DNA from 4 places in the Nonomuraea sp. NPDC050153 genome. Region 4 is predicted to be linked to each of the others. Evidence: riboswitches for the same ligand, from Rfam matches in the RefSeq annotation. Region 4 holds a riboswitch; each other region holds the start of a gene.
The links. A riboswitch is a leader RNA that binds a small molecule or an ion and turns the genes downstream of it on or off. The one in region 4 is predicted to bind cyclic di-AMP.
Positions count from the first base shown of each region.

Region 1: it holds a riboswitch for cyclic di-AMP, as region 4 does, so the genes downstream of both, ACIBQ1_RS02895 (CHAP domain-containing protein) here and ACIBQ1_RS28380 (hypothetical protein) in region 4, are expected to answer to the same signal.
Region 2: it holds a riboswitch for cyclic di-AMP, as region 4 does, so the genes downstream of both, ACIBQ1_RS35655 (CHAP domain-containing protein) here and ACIBQ1_RS28380 (hypothetical protein) in region 4, are expected to answer to the same signal.
Region 3: it holds a riboswitch for cyclic di-AMP, as region 4 does, so the genes downstream of both, ACIBQ1_RS25675 (C40 family peptidase) here and ACIBQ1_RS28380 (hypothetical protein) in region 4, are expected to answer to the same signal.

Region 1 is NZ_JBITJQ010000001.1:607,603-611,515, reverse strand. It holds gene ACIBQ1_RS02905 (aldo/keto reductase) at 1-705, shown strand, start outside; gene ACIBQ1_RS02900 (Gfo/Idh/MocA family protein) at 725-1,678, shown strand; cyclic di-AMP (ydaO/yuaA leader) riboswitch at 1,796-1,933, shown strand; gene ACIBQ1_RS02895 (CHAP domain-containing protein) at 1,946-2,620, shown strand; gene ACIBQ1_RS02890 (YoaK family protein) at 2,839-3,525, shown strand; gene ACIBQ1_RS02885 (alpha/beta fold hydrolase) at 3,528-3,913, opposite strand, start outside.
Region 2 is NZ_JBITJQ010000018.1:48,799-52,711, reverse strand. It holds gene ACIBQ1_RS35655 (CHAP domain-containing protein) at 505-1,185, opposite strand; cyclic di-AMP (ydaO/yuaA leader) riboswitch at 1,200-1,345, opposite strand; gene ACIBQ1_RS35650 (DegT/DnrJ/EryC1/StrS family aminotransferase) at 1,554-2,723, opposite strand; gene ACIBQ1_RS35645 (hypothetical protein) at 2,912-3,268, shown strand; gene ACIBQ1_RS35640 (multicopper oxidase family protein) at 3,337-3,913, shown strand, end outside.
Region 3 is NZ_JBITJQ010000010.1:213,805-217,717, forward strand. It holds gene ACIBQ1_RS25665 (RDD family protein) at 1-1,399, opposite strand, end outside; gene ACIBQ1_RS25670 (amino-acid N-acetyltransferase) at 1,485-2,054, opposite strand; cyclic di-AMP (ydaO/yuaA leader) riboswitch at 2,330-2,479, shown strand; gene ACIBQ1_RS25675 (C40 family peptidase) at 2,575-3,525, shown strand; gene ACIBQ1_RS25680 (LuxR C-terminal-related transcriptional regulator) at 3,551-3,763, opposite strand.
Region 4 is NZ_JBITJQ010000012.1:117,489-121,401, forward strand. It holds gene ACIBQ1_RS28375 (alpha/beta fold hydrolase) at 1-407, opposite strand, end outside; gene ACIBQ1_RS28380 (hypothetical protein) at 447-1,136, opposite strand; cyclic di-AMP (ydaO/yuaA leader) riboswitch at 1,323-1,457, opposite strand; gene ACIBQ1_RS28385 (DUF5302 domain-containing protein) at 1,626-1,826, opposite strand; gene ACIBQ1_RS28390 (rod shape-determining protein) at 2,090-3,076, shown strand; gene ACIBQ1_RS28395 (hypothetical protein) at 3,129-3,578, shown strand; gene ACIBQ1_RS28400 (ABC transporter permease) at 3,687-3,913, opposite strand, start outside.

The DNA.
Region 1 (3,913 bases), on a different contig from region 4:
TACCGGCACATCGACACCGCCGCCGCGTACGGCAACGAAGAAGGGGTGGGGCAGGCCGTGCGGGAAAGCGAGCTGCCGCGCCGGAAGGTGTTCGTCACCACCAAGCTGTGGAACGCCGACCACGGCCGCGCGGAGGCGGCCTTCGAGGAGTCCCTGGCCCGGCTCGGCCTCGACTACATCGATCTTTTCCTCATCCACTGGCCGGTGCCGCAGCAGGACAAGTACGTGCAGGCGTGGAAGGCGTTGGAGAAGATCTACCGTGACGGGCGCGCCAAGGCCATCGGCACCTCGAACTTCACCGTCGCCCACCTCACCCGCCTGATGAACGAGACCGGCATCGTGCCCTCCATCAACCAGATCGAGCTGCACCCGTACCTCCAGCAGCGCGAGCTGCGCGCCTTCCACGAGGCCAACGGCATCCTCACCGAGGCGTGGAGCCCGCTCGGCCAGGGCCAGGGCCTGCTGAACGACCCGGCGCTGGCCAAGCTGTCCGACAAGTGCGGCAGGACGCCCGCGCAGATCGTGCTCCGCTGGCACCTGCAGCTCGGCCACGTCGCGATCCCCAAGTCGGTCACCCCGTCGCGCATCGCCGAGAACATCGGCGTCTTCGACTTCATCCTCGACGCCGAGGACATGGCCGCGATCGGCGCGATGAACAAGGGCCATCGGATCGGACCCGACCCCGATACGTTTGACATGACCTGATTCGTCTACGATCTCCCGCGTGCGAGATTTTGCGTGGGGCATCGCGGCGACAGGACGTATAGCGCAGACCGTCGGGGCGGTCATCGCCGCCGAACCGGGCATGCGGGTGGCCGCCGTCGGCTCGCGGAACCTGGAGCGGGCGCAGGCGCTGGCCGCCACGCTGGGCGCGGAGTCGGCGTACGACTCCTATGAGCGGCTCTGCGCCGACCCGGCCGTGGACGCGATCTACGTGGCGACGCCGCACGCCCAGCACCTGGAGGTGGCCGAGGCCGCCATCGCCGCGGGCAAGGCCGTGCTGTGCGAGAAGCCGCTGGCCGCCACCGTGGACGACGCGGAGAAGATGGTGCGCCTGGCACGCGAGGCAGGCGTGTTCCTGATGGAAGCGATGTGGATGAGGTTCAACCCTCTCATCCAGAGGATCGCGGCCGACGAGCGCTTCGGCGACCTGCGCTCGGTGCACGCCTCCTTCGGCTTCGCCAAGCCGTACGAGCCGGAGCACCGGCTGTGGGCGCCGGAGCTCGGCGGCGGGGCGCTCCTCGACCTGGGGATCTACCCGTTCGGCCTGGCCCAGTTGCTCCTCGGCATGCCCTCCGACCTGCGGATCACCGGCTCCCTGGCGCCCAACGGCGTCGACGCGGAGGCCGGCGGCGTGCTGCTCTACCCCGATGGCAGGAAGGCTCTCGTGGAGACTTCGTTGCTCGGGAATTACCCGAACCATGCCAGCGTTGTAGGCACCCAGATGCGGGTGGACATCCAGGCGCCGTTCTGGGCTCCGCAGCGGATCGTACTGTCCGGGCCCTCGATGGAGCCGGAGGAGTACACGCTCGATTCGGTGAACCACGGGTACGCCGGAGAGCTCCGCGAAGTCCGCGCCGCGACGGCCGAAGGCAGGACCGAAAGTTCGATCATGCCGCTTGACGAATCCCTTGCCATGATGGGGCTTCTGGCCGATGCTCGCAGGCAACTCGCCTAGCTGGGCCTTTATGGATTTGTAATCCTCTTGCCTCATGCATTACGTTTGGGGCATCCTTGAGACATACGTCCGGTTTGTCCGGACTTGTCCGACCATCGCACGACACATCACAGGAACGTCCTGTGACCGCTGAATCCGCCTTCGGGCGGAGCCGGGGACCCACGTCCTTTGGGGTGAATCGGCACTTCGGTGCCGTAGGGCAGCTTCCACGCCCGAACCCGTCAGCTAACCCGGTAAGCGGCATGGAAGCAAGGAGTAACCCCCTCGATGGCCAACTTCCGCTTTACCTCTGCTGCGAAGAACAACATCGCCCGCGCCCTGCTCGGCGCCACCGTCCTCGGCTCCGTGTTCGGCGTCCACATGACGAGCGCCGGAGCCGCGGAGAAGCAGCCGATCGACACGACCACCGTCTCCGACCACGCCGAGCGCTCCCGCGAGACCAGGGTCACCGCCACCGCCGCCCAGGTCCTGGCGCTCGCCAAGTCCCAGATCGGCATCTCCGAGAACGCCGCCGGCGGCGGCACCAAGTTCCAGCAGTGGTACGCCAACTCCCAGCGGGCCGCGGAGACCGTCGCCCGGGACGGCGGCAGCCGCACCGAGTACCTGAACGCCGCCTGGTGCGCGATGTTCGTCTCCTGGGTCGGCGAGCACACCGGCGCCCGCGCGCAGATCGGCTGGGACTCCTGGACCGTCGCCCACGCCAAGTGGTTCCAGGCCAACGACCGCTTCGGCACCGAGCCCAAGCCCGGCGCCATCGTGTTCTTCTCGTGGAGCGGCAGCAAGAACCTCAAGGACATCAAGCACGTCGGGTTCGTCGAGAAGGACAACGGCGACGGCACCATCACGACCGTCGAGGGCAACACCGGCCGCGGCAAGGTCGAGGAGCGCGTCCGGCCCAAGTCCCAGGTCGTCGGCTACGGCTACCCGCAGTACCGCGGCTGACCGGACTCCCCCACAGCCCGGACTCCCCAACAGCGCCGAACGAGCGCGCGTCCCGCGAACGGGACGCGCGCTCGTCGCGTTCACCCTCCTAGCGTTCACCCTCGTCGCGTTCGCCCTCCGCGCGTGCGGCGGCCCGCCACCGGGGAAGACCCGAGGCAAGCCGTCCACGACCTCGCCGAGGAGCCGCCCACCATGCCACCGCACACGTGGAGGGGCCCGTGAGGAGGGGCGGGCTGCGGTGGATCGCCGACGGGCTCTTCCCGAGCGGCGCCAACCCGCACGGCGTCCTGCCCGCCCTGCTGATCCTCCTGGCCCTCGTCACCGGCCTCGTGGACGCCGTCAGCTACCTCGGCCTGGGCCGCGTCTTCGTCGCCAACATGACCGGCAACCTCGTCTTCCTCGGCTTCGCCCTGGCGGGGGCCGCGCAGATGTCCAAATGGGCCTCGCCGGTGGCCCTGGCCGCCTTCGGAGCCGGCGCCTGGAGCGCCGGCCGGGTGAGCAGGCGGGCCACCAACCCGCGACGCGCGTTCGCCGCCGCCACCGCCGCGCACGCGCTCCTCGTCGCCGCCGCCCTCGTCGTCGCCCTCGTGGCCGGACACCGGGCCACCGCGCCGCAGGCGGCCCTCATCGCACTGCTCGGCTACGGCATGGGCCTGCAGAACGCCTCCGTGCGCGCGCTCGGCGTACCCGACCTGGTCACCAACGTCCTCACCACGACCCTCACGGGGCTGGCCACCGACGCACCGGGACGGGCCGCCCTGCGCCGGGCCGCCTCCGTGGCGGCGATGTTCCTCGGCGCGCTGGCCGGCGCCGTCCTCCACCTCACCACCGGCCCCGCGCCGGCGCTGGCGGCCGCCCTGGCCCTGCTCGTCACCGTCACCCTCATGTCCCGCAGGACTCACTAGACTCAGCCAAGGAAGAACTCCGCCAGCGCCCGCGCCACCCCGGCCGGATCGTTCTCCATCGGGATGTGCCCCGCCCCCGGGACACGCACCAGCGTCGTGTCCGGCACCTCCGCGGCGAACCGCTCGGCGTACCGGACCTCCTGGAACGTGTCGTCCTCCCCCCACACCAGCAGCTTCGGCGTCTCATCGGCCTTCAGCGCGGGCATCAGGTCCAGCGTGTAACGGCTGTCGGCCGCGCCCGCCAGCGCCATCCACGACCGGCCCACCCGCGGGTCGTTCCACGGATCCAGGTAGTCCGCCAGCTCCGCCTCGCTTGCGGGCCGGCCCAGCGCGACGGTGACGGCCTTGCGGCGCGCGGCCAGCAGCTCCTCCACGGTCGTCGCCGCCA
Region 2 (3,913 bases), on a different contig from region 4:
GGTCGTGCACGTGGCAGCCGAGCAGTTCCGCCTGCTGCTCCCGCAGGTGGTCCGCCGGCGCGTAGACCCGGTCCCGGACGTTCTCGAGCCCCCTGGCGAGCGCCTCGTCGATGGCCGCGCCCAGGCCGAGCCGGGCGGCAACGCTGTACTCCCAGTTCTCGAAGCGGGCGCGCGCCTGGCTGCGCCTTGTAGCGCGACGGCGCTGTCCAGCGGGCGCCGTGCAGGTCCAGGAAAGGCGGGTCGAGCCGGTCGAGCGCCGCACGCCGTACATAGATCAGACCTGTGCCGCGAGGAGCGCGTAGATACTTGCGACCGGTGGTGGAGCAGGGCGCCGACGAGCAGACCGGCTACGGCGGCATGCGTCCACAACCGATGCCGATCCGATGAATCCCAGCGTAGGGCCACAGAGGCCACGCTTCGACGCTATACGACGACGGGCGGTGCCGGGATTTCCCCGCACCGCCCGTCCTCCCTTGACCATCGCACCGGCAAGGTGTCTTCCCGTCAGGCCTTGTATTCGGGGTAGCCGTAGCCGACAACCTGGGACTTGGGCCGGATCCGCTGCTCCACCCTGCCGTTGCCGGTGTTGCCCTCGATCGTGGTGATCGTGCCGTTGCCGTTGTCCTGCTTGACCAGACCCATGTGGTCGATGCCGGTCACGCTCTTGCCGTTCCAGTCGTAGAAGACCACCGCGCCGGGCTTGGCGAGGGCGCCCCAGCGCTTGTTGGCCTTGAACCACTTCGCCCAGGTGACCGTGTAGGCGTCCCAGCCCATGGTGGTCCGGGCGCCGGCCTTCGCACCCACCCAGGAGACGAACATGGCGCACCACGGGGCGTTGGCGTACAGCTGCAGGGTGCCGCCGTCGCGAGCCAAGGTCTCTGCCGCCCGCGGCGAGGACATGTACCAGCGGTGGAACAGGGTTCCGCCACCCGCGGCGTTCTCGGTCACACCGATCTGCGACTCGGCGATCTTCAGCACCGCCTGGGCGGTCACCTGGCGGGCGGCCGTCTGCGGCGCGGCATGGGAGGAGACGGCATTAGATCGCGAAGACTGCGCATCGGTCTGATGGCCGGCGGCGAAGACCGGGGTGCCGGCGAGGACCACGCCGGCCACGACGCTCATCCCGACGGCGAAGCGGGAAAGCCTTGCGGACGTCACGGCACCGGCGAAGACATTCTTGACCATTACTGAGAGATTGCTCCTTGCTTCCATGCCGCCTACCGGGTTAGCTGACGGGTTCGGGCGTGGAAGTGCCCTACGGAGCGCCCATACGGTGCGCGCCGATTCACCCCAGGGAGATTGGGTCCCCGGCTCCGCGAGATCGCGAATTCGGCGGCCGCGCCACCTTGTGGACTCGATGTTCACGCTGGTGAGACGCGGTCTCGGCAATACGGGAGGCGTCGCTCGGCATCGAGTGCTGCCAGGCGTACGCCTTGGGTCATTGAAGGTAAGCGAATCGCATAGAAAGATGCAAGCCACGTTCGGGAACAGGAAACAGGATCTCCTATCCTGTAGGCCAAATACGAGAGAATTTTTACCTACTCCCGTGCTTTTCAGGTCACATCGTGCAGAGAAGGGGGCGAGAGCTTCGCGAGGATCGGCAAGGCCCGCTCCGCCCGCAACGGGTCGATCGGGAGTACGTGGCGTGCCCACCAGCGGGACGTCTCCGGAGCCGGAGACGCTTCGGTGAGGCCGGGCGCGTACTCGTCGAAGGGAGGGTCGTACACGTACCCGACGATGACCCCGTGTCGGCGCAGTTTTCGGATCGCACGTTCACGATCCTCGACAAGGAGCGGCACCCGGAACAGAGGCTGCTCCAGCTGCTCCAGCACCGCCGGCGCGACCGTCTTCAACTCGGCGAGCCGGTGTACGCCGGCAAGCCTGCGCCCACGCTGCGCCTCGAGCGTCTTCATCCGGCGCAGTCCGTAGGCCTCGATCAGTGATCCCTGGCGCATGCGATAGCGATGGTTGTCCGCGCACACCCAGGCGTCCAAGGCGTCCAGCCCGGGGCATTCCATGCCTCCGACGGCCAGTCGCGGCGCGAGCGCCATGCGCCGAAGCGCGATCCGGTGGCCTTCACGCCGCTCGTTCAGGCCCAGCGCCTGGGCCAGCCACCAGGCCGGGCCGCTGAGGGCTGTGGCCGAAACGGCGTTGCGAGCGATCATCTTGGCCATGACACCCAACTCGGCGAGCGGGAATCTCCGCGAAAGCCAGCGCGTACGCAGTGCCTGCAATGCCGGGCGATCATCCGGTTGCGCCATCGCCACGATTCCGCCCGGGGCGGCGCCTGGATGTTTGGACAGGCTGAAGACACCGGCATCGCCGAATGCTCCGACCGGCACTCCCATCACCGTCGTCTGCATGGCGTGCGCGGCATCTTCTATGAGAGGGATGCCGCGTTGGGCGCACATTCCGCCCAGGGCGATGATGTCGTCCGGCAGGCCGTACAGGTGAGTGGACAGCACCCCGTCGAAACGCAGCCCGTCCACGGCTCGGGTGTCGATGTTGCCGTTGCGGGGATTCGTCGGGGCGATGACCGGTCGCAGCCCCGCGGCCAGCACCAGGAACAGGATTTCGTCCGGCGAGATCGCCGACATCAGCAGGCGCTGCCCAGGCGACATCCAGTGCCGTAACGCGATGAACAGGCCGAACCTGTTCGAGGGCACGTACAGGCACTCTCGGCCCAGCCGGGAGGCGAACTCCGCTTCGATTCGTTCGAACACCGGTCACCTCGAGTCACGCGCTCGCGGCGGAGGGCCCCGCATCATACAACTATGAAACATAGTATTTAGCTGGAGCAAGGTGACAATCGGGGCATCTCAGGAGCGAAATGCACAGGGGATGATGGTCCTGAACTACTACGCACCATAGGCGATGCGTCTATGCTGGTGGCATGACGCGAGCAGAACGGGTGATCCTGCGCCTGATGCTGCTCGTGGTCGTGGCCCTCGGCGTCGTGGCGATGCATACGCTCGGCCACATCAATGGGCATGCGGACCTGCCACCTGCCGGGAGCCACGTCGCCATGCATGCCGTTCCCTCCGAGGCCGGCATCGCCGCCGGAGAAGAGTCCCATGAGGGCGCCGGTGCCGGCTGGGTGTGCCTGGCGATCCTCGGCACGGCTCTGACCCTGTTGTTGTTCCGGCTGGGCACCCGTGACGTCCTCGGTGCGTCGGGCCCCGCCAGCCTGTCGCTTCGGCTCTGGTCCAGGTTCCTTCGCGCGCCGCCGATCCGGTCGCTGACGCGCACGGTCGTGCTCCGGATCTAGACGGGGATCCGGCCCCCTGAGGGCCCGAGGTCTCCCTTCCGGCACGATCTTTCAAGCGAGGAATCACTGTGGACATCGATCGACGCACCATGCTCAGAACCGGTATCGGCCTGCTCGGCGGGGCGGCTCTGGCCGCCTGCAGCCCGAGCCGTAATACCACGGCATCCCCATTCGTCAGCCCGACCGGCGCGCAGGTGCGCGCCGTCGAGCAGGCCCGAAAGCCGGGCGTGGTCAAGGACGTTCGGCTGGTGGCCGCCGAGACCCAGGCCGACCTCGGCGGTGTGACGGTGCGGACCTGGGCCTACGACGGCCGCGTCCCCGGCACCCCGATCCGCGTCACCGCAGGCGAAGTGGTGCGGGCCCGCCTGTCCAACCGGCTGCCTGCCGACACCACCGTCCACTGGCACGGCCTCGCCCTGCGCAACGACGCCGACGGCGTGCCCGGCGTCACCCAACCACCCGTCAGGACGGGCACGGAGTTCACCTACGAGTTCACCGCCGCCCACCCCGGCACGTACTGGTTCCACCCGCACTCCGGCACCCAGCTCGACCGGGGCCTGTACGCCCCGCTGATCGTCGAGGACCCGCGCGAGCCGCTCGGCTACGACGAGGAATGGACGATCGTTCTCGACGACTGGCTCGACG
Region 3 (3,913 bases), on a different contig from region 4:
GCGGCTTGTCCCAGAGCTGCGAGGCGCCGTTGACGGCCACGGCCGCGTAGGCGAGCAGCGAGCTGAGGAAGCCCAGCGGGATGGCGCCGAGCGCGTAGCCACCCCACGTCACGCCGGCCCGCTTGAGCGCCGCATCGGTCGGCAGGCCGCCCGGCGACAGGGCCTGGCCCACGGGGACGACCTTGATGCCCATGACCATCTTGCCGACGGTCTGGCCCTTCGCCTTCAGCAGGAAGAAGTCGTAACCGACCCATAGGGCGGTCACGATGATCGTGATCAGGATGCCCACGACCACGCTCGAGAAGAAGCCGCTGCTGGCGCCGCTGCCCGAGACGTAGCTGGCCACGAGGATCGCCGTCAGGATGCCGCTGATGACGAGGTTCACGACGAAGAGGATGACCCCGTCGATGAGCCTGGCCACCAGACGCTGCCACCACTCCGCCAGCGGGGCCGGCGCGCCGGGCGGCTGCACGCCCACGGGGCCGGGCTGACCGTAGGCCTGGCCGTAGCCGGGCTGGCCGTACTGCTGCGCCTGCCCGTACTGCTGCTGGCCGTACTGCTGGTCGCCGTAGCCCTGCTGGGCGTAGCCGGGCTGGGACTGCTGGCCGTAGCCCTGCTGCCCGTACTGGCCCTGCTGGCCGTAGTCGGGCTGGGATTGGGGTTGCTGGCCGTACTGCTGCTGGCCGTAGTCCGGCTGGGACTGCGGCTGCTGGCCGTACTGCTGCTGGCCGTAGTCCGGCTGGGACTGCGGCTGCTGGCCGTACTGCTGCTGACCGTAGTCCGGCTGCGACTGGGGCTGCTGGCCGTACTGGCCCGAGGGCTGCTGCTGGCCGTAGCCCTGCTGCCCGTAGCCCTGCTGGGACGCCTGCTGCTGGCCGTAGCCCTGCTGGCCGTAACCGGGCTGGGACTGCTGCTGCTGGCCGTAACCGGGCTGGGACTGCTGCTGCTGGCCGTACTGCTGGCCATAGCCCTGCTGGCCCGACTGCGGCTGCTGCCCGTACTGCTGGCCGTAGTCAGGCTGCGAGGCCTGCTGCTGACCGTAGCCCTGCTGGCCGTAGTCAGGCTGGGACGCCTGCTGCTGGCCATAGCCCTGCTGGCCGTAGTCGGGCTGGGACTGCTGCTGCTGGCCGTACTGGGGCTGCTGGCCGTATTGCTGCTGCTGCCCGTACTGGGGTTGCTGACCGTACTGCTGCTGCTGGCCGTACTGCTGTTGCTGGCCATAGCCCTGCTGACCGTACGGGGGCTGCTGCCCGTAGGCATCGTCCGCCCGGTAGCCGATCACAGTCGCGTCCGGGTCGGGCTCGCCGGGGTGGCGGCCCGGGTTCTGCTGCCCGTACTGGGGGGGCGCAGAGTTGTCGCCGGATTCGTTCTGTGGATACGGCGGCTGTCCGGTACTCACCGTGTCACCTCGCTTCGAGTGCGCATGTGGCACGTGTCAGGACACATGCCTGTGCTGCCCAACGTATCGACATAGGTATCAACAATCACCTTTCCATCTGGTCAAGGTCCGCGTCACCCGATGTCAGGTGGAGCAGCATGCGGGTGTTGCCGAGTGTGTTCGGCTTGACGTGTTCAAGATCCAAAAACTCCGCCACACCCTCGTCGTACGAGGCCAGCAGTTCGGCGTACACCTCAGGGGAAACAGGTGTGCCCTGAATCGGGCGGAACCCCAGTCTCGCGAAGAAGTCGACCTCAAAAGTAAGACAGAATACACGCCGCAGACCCAAATCCTTAGCCTGCTGGATCAGTGCGGAGACGATCCGGTGGCCGACGCCCATCCCCCGGCACTCGGGATCCACGGCCACCGTGCGGACCTCGGCGAGGTCCTCCCAGAGCACGTGGAGCGCGCCGCAGCCGACGACCTGCCCGCCCCGCTCGGCCACCCAGAACTCCTGTACGTCCTCGTACAGGGTCACCGTGGCCTTTTCCAGGAGCCGAGGCCCCGCACCCGCATAGGTGTCCACCAGGCGCCTGACCATGCGCACGTCGCGCGTGCGGGCACGCCGGACCACCACCGCGGTCTCGGGCACTGTCAGTTCGGCCACCTGCTCCATGGTTCTCCAGGGTACAGATCTCATTACGGCTCAGCCCTAACTCCCATGTCTCGGCCCATCTTGTTACATCTTGTGGCCAGATGGGCGCGGGCCCTCGCCGCCGACTCCCGCCCATCGAAAGCGCGGACAAAGAGGGCATAGGACCTCTTCCGCACGGCTGTCCACGAGATCACCTTGTGACCCTTCGGTTGTGAAACCTCTACGGACTTGGCAGTTCTGGTTGAGCAGGAACCCGGAGTGCATTAGTGTCCAGCGACAATGCCCCCGCGTATCGCGCGGGAGGCACGCCCAATTCTCGCAAGGGAAGCCGGGGAACCGCCGGTGGCGACCTCCGACGCCACCACTGGGGTGAATCCGAGCCTCTCGGTAGGGCTGCTCCGGCCCGAACCCGTCAGCTAACCCGGTAGGCGTCTACGAGAGGAGCTGGTTGGTGAAGCGCACGCTCAGCGGTGGGGGGAAGTCGGCGGGCAAGCACGCCCGCCCTTCGGAACGGGCTCGGCGACCGCGCCGCTTCGGTGTGGTGAGTCTCACAGTCGCCGCGCTGCTGTTCGCCATCCCCGTCGGTTCGGCGTCCGCTGACCCCAAGCCCACGCTGAAGGATCTCGCCGACCAGGCCACGAAGCTGCACACCGACATCGAGACGCTGAGCGAGCAGTACAACGGCCAGCGGGAGAAGCTCAAGACCGCCAAGAAGGCCGCCGAGGCCGCGGAGAAGACGTTAACGAGCAGCGAGTCGGATCTGGCCGCCAAGCGCGCGAAAGCCGCCATGCTGGCCCAGAACGCCTACATCACCGGCGGCCTGAAGACCCTCGCCTTCACCACCTCCGACGACCCCGAAGGCTTCCTCAACCGCGCCGCGACCTCGTACGCGATGCAGGCCGAGCAGGGCGAGGAGATCAACGCCCTCACCAGGGCCATGGACACGGCCACCCGCGCCAGGGAGAGCGCCAAGGCACGCATAGCCGAGGTCCAGCAGCTCGTCACCGACATCGACTCCAAGCGCGACAGGATCACCAAGCTGGTGGCGAAGGTCGAGAGCAGCCTGTTCACGCGGGCTCTGGGCGAGGCCGGGCGCCCCGGCACGCGGGCCGTGCGCGTCAACCTCCCGATCCCGGGCTCCGGCAAGGCGGCCGAGGCCGCGCGGTGGGCGCTCACGCAGCAGCTCAAGCCGTACGTCTGGGGCGCCGAGGGCCCCAGCTCCTACGACTGCTCCGGGCTCGTCATGGCGGCCTTCCAGCGGGTGGGCATCTCGCTCCCGCACTACACCGGCGACCAGTGGACCGCCGGCAGGCACATCTCGCGCGAGGAACTCCGGCCGGGCGACCTGGTGTTCTTCTACAGCGACCTGCACCACGTGGGCATCTACATCGGCGGGGGCATGATGGTGCACGCCCCGCAGACGGGCGACGTCGTACGGATCGCGTCGATCGCGAGGCGGCCGTTCGCCGGCGCGGTGCGCATCGCCGACTGAGCCGCACCCCGGCGGTCCGCCGCGGCTAGATCAGCTGGCGGCGGGCTGCCCAGGCCACGGCCTCGATCGCGGTGGCCACGCCTATGCGGTCGCAGATGCCCCGCAACCTGCGGCGTACCGTGCGCCCGCTGATATCCAGCCGCCGCCCCACTCGATCAACCGTGACTCCCTTGGCCAGCTCCGCCAGCAGCGCCAAATCAGCATGGCTGAGCTCAACGCCTTCAGTGAGCACATCCATCGGGAGCCCTCCCCCCAACAGCAGAACTTGGACCTCACAGATGGGCCAAAGCCGCTCCTCGCAGACGGTAAACGCATCCTGGAAAGGTCGTCAAGCTCGACAATCGCCGCACTTGACGAGCGCTATTGACATGATCCGCTATATATGACG
Region 4 (3,913 bases):
CCGGGCGTGGACATGATCGAGGTCAGGGTCAGCACCCGGTCCGGGTGGCGGATGGCCAGTGCCTGGGCGATCATGCCGCCCATCGACGCCCCGACCACGTGGGCGGCGGGCCAGCCCAGCGCGTCCATGAGTCCGGCCGTGTCGTCGGCCAGGTCGTCCAGCAGATATGGCGAAGGCGCCCCCGCAGCGGGGACGCCCTTGTCGTGGAAGTGCGTGGACAGACCGGCGTCGCGGTTGTCGAACCGTACGACGTGATGTCCCTGGTCCGCCAGCAGCTCGCAGAGCCCTTCATCCCAGTGGATGAGCTGGGCACCGAGCCCCATGATGAGGAGCAGAGGGCGCCCGTCGTGCGAGCCGAAGCTCTCGTAGGCGATTTCGATGCCGTTCGCGGCCGCGCGGATGGTCACGAAGACCAGAATGACATTCTGGTCCGGGGTCCGTAAAGCTCAGCCCATGAGGAGGTTGCGGATGCGCTCACTGGCGAGCGCCACTCCGCCTCCCGCCACGGCCACGGCGCTGGCCACGACGGCGCCCGCGCCGGCGCTCCACTCTCCGGCCTCGCGCGCCGGAGGCACGGCCACGCCGCCCGCGGGGGGCTCGGCCGGATTGTCGTCGTGCTCGGACCAGGCGCGGGTCGAGAACGGCACCGGGTAGTTCTTCTTGCCGGGCCCGTCGCCCCACTTGGTGATGACGTAGTCGACCTTGATGTGCCCCTGGCCGCCGATGCCGTCGACGCCGAGCGTGTCGGTGTTGAACGTGCCGCCGGTCAGCTCCGCGAACGTCTTGCCGTCCAGGTCCAGCATGACCCCGTTGTTGGAGGGCACGCCCGGGCCGCGGTCGCCGACGAAGAAGGGTAGTTTCTTGCCGTCGTGGATCACGTAGCCCTCGGTCATGAGCGGCCAGCTCGGGCTGGCGGCCAGGCCTTTCTGCATGGGCTTGCCGCTGGCGGGCAGGCCGGTGTCCCCGGCGCGGCCCGAGGCGTCGTCCCAGAAGTACGAGGCCGTGGTCGAGCCCTTGAGCAGGACCTTCTCATCCGTGTTGGAGTCGGCGCGGGCCGCGGTGCAGGCGATCGTGAGAGCGCTGACGGCGGAGGCGGTGAGCAGAGCGAGGGTACGCAGGCCAAAACGTGCAGACATGAAAAGTAAAGTCCTTCGCGAGGGGGCAGGGAGGTTGCGCTCGCTTGAAAAAGGGCGTAGCAGGACAAAGCACCTGACGGGGGGAAAGCTACGCGGAGCGCGAAACAAGCCTGGAGAAGGGGCCGCTCAGAAGGCGGTCGTCATCACGCGGTTGGGGTGTTCTACGTGATCATTCATGTAATGCATATGTCCTCTCCATCTCGCCTACCGGGTTAGCTGACGGGTTCGGGCGTGGAGCTGCCCTACCGACGCAAAGTCGGATTCACCCCAGGGAGGTGGGTCCCCGGTTCCCGAGTGATCGGGATTCGGCGCCAGCCGGCTGGTCCCTTCTGGGTAAGGTCCACGCCACCGGCTGGTAAGTGGCCAACACTCTAACCACGTATTCCGGACAAACACAAACACTTCGTCATGAATCGGGCTAAAGATCTACCTGCCTTGACAATAGGAAAGGGGGCACGGCATTGCCGTACCCCCTGGAAATTCCCGGCCTCAGCCGCCGCTCTTGCGCCTGAACGATCTTTTACTCGCAGCCGGACCGTGCGCCCCGTGGATCTTCGATGGGTCGCCGCCCTTGCCACCGGCGCCCGAGTCCGCGTGCTGGTTACGCTTGCGCTCCAGCGCCTCGCGGAACTTGCGCTTCATCTCGTCCTCGGGAGTCTCGCCGACTTCCGGCTCCGGTGTATCCGCCATGAGGACCTCCATGGTGTTGGGGACTATCACAGCTTCGCACGGCGCCGCTTATGACGCGAAACTGGCCTCAACCCTCGCCTGCGGCGTGGCGAGCGCCTCCAGCCGCCTGCCCGGCATCACCACCAGCGCCACCAGGCCCTCAGGAGCGGCTGAGCCCGCCCGTTCAGGTAAAGGGGAACCACTCCGTTCCTGGTGTTGGGTTGGAACGGCCCAGGAAATAGACCCGGCATGCCCGCCACGACCGCCAAGCCCTCAGTCCTGTCATGAGTCTCCTCGGCCGCGACCTGGCGGTGGACCTCGGGGGCGCCCGCACGCGGATCTACGTCAGGGGCAAGGGCATCGTGCTCGACGAACCCTCCGCGGTGACGATCGACGCCCGTACCGGCAAGATCATCGGGTACGGCGCGGACGCCACGGGCGACGAGACATGCTGGCCGGTCAGCGGCGGCCTGCCGGCCGACGGCGACCTCGCCCGGCGGATGGTCAGGCACTTCCTGAGCAAGGTTCAGCGGCGTCCGCTCGCCAGGCCGCGCCTGGTCATGGCGCTGCCCGACGGGGCCACGCCGATCGAGCGGGCCGCGCTGCGCGACGTGGCGTACGAGGCGGAGGCCAGGCAGATCGTGCTGATCCCGCACTCGCTCGCCGCGGCGCTCGGCGCGGGCCTGCCGGTCGGTGACTACGTGGGAGGCATGGTCATCGACGTCGGGCGCGACTCCGCCAGGATCGCCGTGCTCTCCGGAGGGGAGGCCGTGGCCACGACGGCGGTCCCCAGCGGCGGCCGGGCCGTGAACCGGGCCATCGCCCGCCTGGTCGAACACGAGCACGGCCACACCCTCGACGAACACGAGGCGGAGACGGCCAAGCGCCACGCCGGCGGGAACTCGTCGCAGGAAGACGTGACCGTACGCACGCGGAACCCGGAAACCGGCCACGAGCACGCCGTACGGCTGCCCACGGAGCGGATCCGGGAGGCGGCGGCTCCGGCGATCGAGTCCATCGTGTGGGCGGCGATGGAGACCGTCGAACGCTGCCCCGCCGAACTGACCGCCGACCTCGGGGAGCGCGGCACGGTGCTGGTGGGGGGCGGCGCGCTGCTCGCGGGCCTCGCGCCGCGGCTGCGGGAGTCCCTGGGCATGCCGGTACGGCAGGCGGAACGGCCCCTGGAGTGCGTGGCCCTCGGCCTCGGCGCCTGCGCGAACGACCTGGGCCTGCTCGCCCGCCTCCGCGGCGGCCGCACCCGGCTCCGGTGATGTTTTCCGCCTTTTGCCGGTGACCCTGGGCGATCTCGGATATGGTCCGATCGTGCGCGCCTGCCGTCACGGCTTATCCGCGGCGCTCCTCTGCGTCGCGGCGATGACGGCCTGCACGGCGGCCTCCGAACTCCCCACCCTCGAAGACGCCGCCCGGCGACTCGACTCCGACGGCAGCGCCCTGCTCAGCGCCGCCGGCCTCCGCCTGTCGCCGGAGGCGCCGGTGGAGGACGATTCGTGCGTGCCCGGTCAGGTGCGGCGCTACTTCCGCGCCGAGAGCGACCTCGCCTCCGCCTCCACCGGGCTGCTCGCCCGGCTCCAGGCGATGGGGTACGACAGGGTGGTCGATGATCTGGATCTGCGGGATGGGGATCAGGATGTTTCGGTGTTGCGCAATCCTGAGACTCGGCTGACGTTCGAGCTGACCGTGCTGTCCGGCGACAGGCCCGGCGTGCGCGTCACCGGCAAGACAACCTGCTACACAACCGACTCACCACCGTAGGCGTGTCGTCGGCCGGAGGTGGGTGCCTGGCGTTGCCGCAACCGCATGGCCGCAGGCGCACCCCCTGGCCAGATGGGCCCGACGAGGGTCGGGCCCGGGTGTGGGAGGTCAAGGGGTGGACAGGGCCTCGGTCGGGGAGAGGCGGGAGGCGCGGATGGCCGGGTAGAGGCCGGCGGCGGCGCCGATGGCGAGGGTGGCGGCCAGGCCGCCACCGGTGGCCCAGGCCGGGACCACGGAGGGCCAGCCGCTGTACAGCGCGTACCCCATCGTGACCCCCGTCCCCAGGAGGATCCCCCCTCCCCCGCCCAGGCCCGACAACAGCAGCGACTCCGCGA